Marinagarivorans cellulosilyticus: one gene and its partner. The protein of the gene in region 1 interacts with the protein of each later gene in a pairwise test. Links are inferred from orthologs where the notes say so. Each region holds a gene or a part of one and is shown on either strand. Other genes may lie near its edges.

Region 1 (3,638 bases):
TGCGTGATTCCTCTTCATCAAAATCATTTAAGCGCCGGCCGTGATAATAATCTTGGAATTTTTTAATTTTAAAGTATCCGTCGCCCACTCCAAAAACAGAAAAGTTACCTGACTTTTGTTTATAGGTAATATAAATATCGCCACGCCATACAGACCCCATCGCTTGCTCGGCTGCAATCATTTCTATTTCTGGCACACCCTTTCTCAAAGCGCCAACGTCATCTTCGGTAAGCTGAATACTACGCCCGTGGGCAAGCCCCTTATAAGGTACAGATGTCTTCCAGGCATTAATCCACATGGAATTACGCACATCACTACTGAAGCTTTCTTCCATGCCATGCTTTAACCCTTCACCGGCGCCGAGTAACAACACCAACATAAAGATGCCCCAAAACACGCCAAAACCGGTAAGAAAGGTTCTTAAGCTATTTTGTTTTAAGGTAAAGAGTATTTCTTGTAGTGCATCCCAGCTCATGATTAGCCTTGCACTTTAAGATTGGCATCTTCTACGCGACCATCTTTCAACCAAATAAGCCGCTCGGTTTGCTCGGCAATATCGTGCTCGTGGGTAACAATGACGATAGTCTTACCCGTACTGTGTACCTCTTTAAAAACGGCCATAATGTCGTTCGTCGTTGAACTGTCTAATGCCCCTGTAGGCTCATCTGCCAGTATAATTTTAGGGTCGGTAATTAATGCACGCGCAATCGCGACACGCTGTTTTTGCCCGCCGGACATTTCATTGGGCATATGCCCTGCACGATCACCAAGCCCCACCATCTCCAGCAACGCGTTTGCTCGCCGGTTGCGCTCTTTACGGCTAACTTTTTGGTAATACAGCGGCAAGGCTACATTTTCAGTCGCATTTTTAAACGGCAGCAAATTAAAAGACTGAAAAACAAAGCCAATAAATTGATTGCGCAATTGCGCGGCTTTGACCTCAGGGAGCTTGGCCGAAATAGTCACATCTCCCAGCTTATACGAGCCTTCATCATAGGTATCAAGCAAGCCAAGGATGTTCAACAAGGTTGATTTACCCGACCCAGAGGACCCCATAATGGATACCATTTCACCAGTCTCTACGCGGGCTTTAATTCCCTTAAGAACATGTAAACGGCTAGATTTTTCGCCATAATATTTATGGACATTATTAAGTTCTATCATGATGTAACTATTCAGCCCAATTCGGAAATAGCATTTAGAAGTGGCTTTTATTAATGCCCTTTATTATTGTGGCGCAAGCGAGCCAATGCCTACATAAAATATACAACGCGCCTAAGACAACGAAGTGGTAAATAGTTCACCAAGTCAGATGGCCTGCATACCTGTAACCCGCTATGATCACAGCCGCAGCTGACCCGCTAGCGCACCTTCCCTAAAAACAAGCCAATAAATACCAATACATGAGCACTTATCAAACCATTGCAGCGCCCAGCCAATTTCACTATGAAGAAAAACGCAGCGAGTTTATAGCATTTATTTTCCCAGTGACCAATCGCGAAGCCGCGCTAGAACACCTAGATACACTAAAAATGAAATACCCCGATGCCCGCCATTACTGCTGGGCCTACCTTATTGGCAACCCTCAACAACCGCTTACAGCGGCCTTTAATGACGATGGCGAGCCCTCTGGCACAGCCGGCAAACCCATGCTTCATGTACTTACACAGCGCGGCGCAGGAGACTGCTGCGCCGTAGTTGTACGTTATTTTGGCGGGATAAAACTTGGGGCTGGTGGCTTAGTCCGCGCATACGGTCAAGCTGTATCAAAAGCGCTGGACGAAGCACAATGGGTTGATGTCGTCCCTATGCAACGCATTATTGTTATAGCCCCTTACGAAGACGAACCCCACATCCGACATTTTTTAAGCTTGTACCAAGGCACCATAATTGAGCAAAACTACAGTGATACTGTGAGTTTGACCATTGAGCTAGCCAGCAGCTCAGCAGCAACATTCAGCAAAGAAGTCGTGCAAAAAACAGCGGGCCGAGCGCACTGCAAAAAACCTTAATCGCACCGCCACCCTACACAAGTTCTCGAATTATTGATGCTTATCTAGCCAGTCATATAAATCTTTCTGCGGCATAGGCCTAGCAAAATAAAAGCCTTGCACCTCGTCACATTGCAAAGACTTTAATAATTCTGCTTGTTCTAATTCTTCAACCCCTTCTGCGACGACTTTAAGCCCTAATGTTTTCGACAACTGAATAATCATCTCAACAATTTCAGAGCCACTTTTTGAATTAGAGGTTTGCACAAATGCTCGGTCGATTTTTAAACAGTCTATTGGCATTTGCTGTAAGTAATTCAACGAAGAAAAGCCTGTACCAAAATCGTCCATCGCCAATTTAAAGCCCATGCTTTTAATGCGATTTAAAGTAGCAATATTACCGACAATATCTCCCATAGCAATGGATTCGGTAATTTCTAATTCAATAAAATGTGAGGGCACATCAAACTCTCCCATCACACGCGTCAGCATATGGAGAATATCTGGGTGCTGCAGCTGCGCAACCGATAGGTTAACCGCCATATGCACATCTTTATAGCCTTTGTCGCGCAAGGCAATCAGCTGTTCAATCGCGTTGCGCAAAACCCATTCGCCCAATCGAATAATCAAACCCGATTGCTCAGCTAAAGGGATAAAGTCTGCGGGCGATATAAACTCACCCTGTTTAGTACGCCAGCGCAACAACGCCTCTAGCCCTACAATACGTCCACTTTGCAAACTGAGTTTAGGCTGAAAAACTAAAAATAGTTCTTGCTGATCAAACGCTTCTCTCAACCTTTTCAGGATATCCAAACGGTTTCTTGCACCATCGACAACGGCGCGATCAAACCTAACGACATGGCCACGATGATGTTTTTTAGCTTGCTTGAGAACAATGCTCACGTCCTTAATAACATCACCACCGGTAGCGCCCACCTCTGATAATGGCGCAATAGCAGAGGTAACGCCCAACAGCTGAGGCTCCCCAGCAATTTCGAAGGGGTCGCTAAAAGGGGTTACGATATATTCTGGCGTAATGTGGGTTTCTGGACCGAGTAAAGCAAAACCATTCGAGCTAATACGCGCTAAAAAGCACGGGGCTCTGAATCTATTTTTTAAGCGGTCTGCCGCAACTTGCAATAAGAGATCACCATAACTTTGGCCCAAAGCGACATTAAGTTCGGCAAAGCCGTCAATATCAATAATAGCTAACACTTGCTTATTGTCAGGGTTTGCACTTTGCATTTCAGTGATGGCTTGTTCTAGAGCATTACGATTAGGTAGTCCGGTAAGGGCATCGCAATAAGCATGATTCTTAAGGCGCTCGACAAAGAAAATATTATCGCCAGAAATAATACAATTTCGGGCAAATACAGCCATCATGCCTTCGGTGACTTCGTTGCGCTGTTTATCACCATGAATATAACAACAGCGCGCGCCGCGTGTTTCGGAGCCCAAATACAAGGCAAATGCATCTTCGGTCATCGCGTTGCGCTGCGATGTCATGCAACGGTTAATGTGTGCTTTGGCCGCTTCATCATTAACACTATCAAGTAATAAACCCGCATTATTTTCAAAGCTGCCGCTGGCATGCGTTACTTCGCGCTCGTTATTTTCGTCGACGACTAGCATTGCTCCCGCAGGGCT
Region 2 (3,547 bases), 2.6 Mb from region 1 along the record:
CGATGATGGCAACTGTACTCATTAGGCTCTATCTAGGTTTCCCGTGTGGATGGCAGGCGGTGGCGTGCAAAGACACCTCTAATAACTACAAGCATAGCAGCTCGGTATTGGCTTGCCTGACCGCTTTGGCGGGTGTTTTAAGAGTCAAAAATGTTATTTTTTTAGTGCATAAAGTTACGCTCGACTATAACTAATACGTTGGCTTTGCTTGACCTAGCGCCATCGAGCACTTATATATGCGCACACCGTGGAGGCCATTTACGGCCTTAAAGAACAATATTTAACCAACTAAGCGAATTATTATGGGCAAGTCTCTTGTTATTGTGGAGTCACCTGCGAAGGCGAAAACCATCAATAAGTATCTCGGCAGCCAGTATGTTGTGAAGTCTAGTGTTGGTCATATTCGCGACCTTCCTACTAGTGGCTCCAGTGCACCGGTTGACCCTAAAGCTAGGGCGGCTCAAGCTGCCTTGACGCGCAAAATGTCGCCAGAAGAAAAAGCCGAATACAAAGCTCGAAAGTCGAAAGAGCAGCTCGTTAAGCGCATGGGTATTGACCCTGAAAATCACTGGCAAGCGCATTATGAAATTTTGCCAGGCAAAGAAAAAGTTGTGGCTGAGTTGCGCAAGCTGGCTGAAGATGCCGACGAAATCTATCTCGCAACGGATTTGGATCGCGAGGGAGAAGCCATTGCATGGCACTTGCGCGAGGCCATTGGTGGTGACCCCGAGCGTTATCGCCGAGTGGTTTTTAACGAAATCACCAAAACGGCGATCCAAGATGCATTTAAAACACCGGGTAAGCTGGACATCGACCGCGTTAATGCCCAGCAAGCGCGTCGATTCTTAGATCGCGTTGTGGGTTATATGGTCTCGCCGTTGCTGTGGGCCAAGATTGCACGCGGTTTGTCGGCGGGCCGGGTGCAATCGGTTGCTGTTCGTTTGGTGACCGAGCGCGAAGGTGAGATTCGTGCATTTATCCCCGAAGAATACTGGACGTTATTTGCCCAGCTCGATACATCTACTGGCGAGCGCTTAAAATGTGAAGTTAAGCGTTATAAGTCAGAAGCGTTTGCCCCTAAGACGCAAGAGCAAACCCAATTAGCCGTCGATGCCTTAAGCAATGCTAAGTACGAAATCATTGCTCGCGATGACAAGCCAACAAAGTCTAAGCCAGGCGCACCTTACATTACCTCTACACTGCAACAGGCCGCGAGTACGCGCTTGGGCTTTGGTGTAAAGAAAACAATGGTATTGGCGCAGCGCTTGTACGAGGCGGGTTTTATTACCTACATGCGTACGGACTCAACAAACTTAAGTGCCGAGGCTGTCGCTAACTGTCGCGATTACATCGTGGACAAATTTGGTGATAAGTATTTGCCGGAAAATCCTGTGAGCTATTCCAGCAAAGAGGGCGCACAAGAGGCGCACGAAGCGATTCGGCCTTCAGAAGTCACTCGCCTGCCAACACAGTTAACCGGCATGGAGCGCGACGCAGAGCGTTTGTATACTTTGATTTGGCAGCAGTTTGTCGCCTGCCAAATGGTGCCTGCCGAATTTACCAGTACATCGGTGGTGGTCGGTGCCGGCGATTACCAATTGCGTATCAAAGGGCGTGTGGTTCGATTTGATGGCTTTATGAAAGTCAGCCCGCCTGTAAGCAAAAAAGAAGACGATGGTATTTTGCCAGATGTGAAGGTCGGCGATGTGCTGACCAAGCATGAACTGCTCCCCAATCAGCATTTCACTAAACCGCCGGCGCGCTTCACCGAAGCGAGCTTGGTAAAGGAGTTAGAAAAGCAAGGCATTGGGCGACCATCAACTTATGCTTCGATTATTTCTACCATCCAAGATCGCGGTTATGTGCATGTGCAAAACCGCCGTTTTTACGCCGATAAAATGGGCGATATTGTTACCGACCGTTTGGTAGAAAGTTTTCGCGAGCTGATGGATTACAGCTTTACAGCCAACATGGAGGCCATGCTCGATACCGTTGCTGAAGGCAATAAAGATTGGGTGGAGCTGCTCAATGAATTTTACGCTGACTTTACCAACCAACTGACCAAAGCTTCGGGTGATGAGTTTGGTATGCGCAACAATGCGCCCACCGAAACCGACATTACTTGTGAAAAATGTGCCCGTCATATGCAAATACGCACGGGCAGCACGGGTGTGTTTTTGGGCTGCTCCGGTTACGCGTTGCCACCTAAAGAGCGCTGTAAAAACACCATGAATCTGGTGCCTGGTGAAGAGGCTGTCAGTATGGATGCTGACGATGATGAAGCGGAAACTCTCCAGTTGCGCAGTAAACGCCGTTGTCCTAAGTGTAATACTGCAATGGATAACTACTTGCTGGACGAGTCGCGTAAGCTACACATTTGCGGTAATAACCCTGATTGCAATGGCTACGAAATCGAGAAGGGCGCCTTTAAAATTAAAGGGTATGAGGGGCCAACTCTTGAGTGCGATAAATGCAGTGCTGAAATGCAGCTTAAGAATGGCCGCTTTGGTAAGTACTTTGGTTGCATGAACGAAGAATGCAAAAACACGCGTAAATTGTTGCGCAACGGTGAAGCTGCGCCACCTAAAATGGACCCCGTTGATATGCCGCATTTAGAGTGCCTCAAAGTGGAGGATCATTACGTATTGCGTGATGGCGCTTCGGGGATGTTTTTGGCGGCGAGCCAATTCCCTAAAAACCGCGAGACACGTGCGCCTTTAGTGAAGGAATTACTGACAGTTAAAGATCAGTTAGATCCCAAATATGCGCACATCCTAAAAGCTCCGCAAGAAGATAGCGATGGCAACGATACGGTAGTGCGCTATAGCCGAAAGACCAAAGAGCAATATGTGCAATCTGAGGTTGATGCCAAGCCTACGGGATGGAAGGCGTTTTACGAAGGCGGCAAATGGGTTGTTCAAGAAAAGCCTGTTAAAAAAGCGCCGGCCAAAAAAGCCAAAAAGAGCGACTAATACTTGTGGTTGATGTTGCTCTTGCTCGTTTTGTTGACGATCAGCGTGCTCAGGTGCGCTGCCTCCTATCGCAGTTAAGTGAGGCCGATTCGCTCGGTGCAGTTTCTCAGCGGGCGTTATATGCCGCAACGGTGCGCGCGGTGCATCACGCGCTGACGGGTTATTTTGCTGAGTGCACGCAAAAGCGTTACCAGCCGAATGTTTGGTTCTCTTTATTAGCGTGTGGTGGCAGTTTTGCCGCTATGCGCAAAGTGGTGCCTTGCGAGGCACACGTTATTGCGAGCTGGTTGGCTCAAGAGGTTGATTCTGGTTCGTCGTTAGCAGGTATGTTGGCGACTATTACTGCGATAAGTGCGCCAGAATTGCCGCAATATCGCTCTTCGCTACTTGCGGCTACATCGTTATCTGAGCGTGAGTCACAAGCTAACGCTGTAATTGCTTCTAGCACAAGCACCGCGCAAGTTTTAACTGCGCGCGAACTAGGCCGGACGTGGCAGGTGTTAGAGTCGTTAATACTTGCCGAGCGATCACAAGCGCTAGAATGCTAGTTGTGTTACCTATTTAAAATGAAGTGG

Evidence for each region.
Region 2: the proteins of MARGE09_RS03150 (region 1) and topA interact in binary tests that used the Escherichia coli proteins (3 or more experiments, as listed by UniProt). The link is inferred for Marinagarivorans cellulosilyticus from one-to-one orthologs.

What each region holds. Positions count from the first base shown.
Region 1 is NZ_AP023086.1:823,624-827,261, reverse strand. Bases 319-3,207 are described here. They hold MARGE09_RS03150 (YigZ family protein), read left to right. Parts: upstream 319-1,403; coding sequence 1,404-2,012; downstream 2,013-3,207. Other genes in these bases: MARGE09_RS03145 (bifunctional diguanylate cyclase/phosphodiesterase), read right to left, coding at 2,043-3,207; MARGE09_RS03155 (ABC transporter ATP-binding protein), read right to left, coding at 478-1,164; MARGE09_RS03160 (ABC transporter permease), read right to left, coding at 319-475. Outside these bases: more of MARGE09_RS03160, read right to left, coding at 1-318; more of MARGE09_RS03145, read right to left, coding at 3,208-3,638.
Region 2 is NZ_AP023086.1:3,402,255-3,405,801, forward strand. What follows is about bases 1-3,172. They hold topA (type I DNA topoisomerase), read left to right. Parts: upstream 1-302; coding sequence 303-2,972; downstream 2,973-3,172. Other genes in these bases: MARGE09_RS13655 (hypothetical protein), read right to left, coding at 1-22; MARGE09_RS13665 (hypothetical protein), read left to right, coding at 2,978-3,172. Also shown: more of MARGE09_RS13665, read left to right, coding at 3,173-3,520. UniProt on the Escherichia coli protein: Releases the supercoiling and torsional tension of DNA, which is introduced during the DNA replication and transcription, by transiently cleaving and rejoining one strand of the DNA duplex.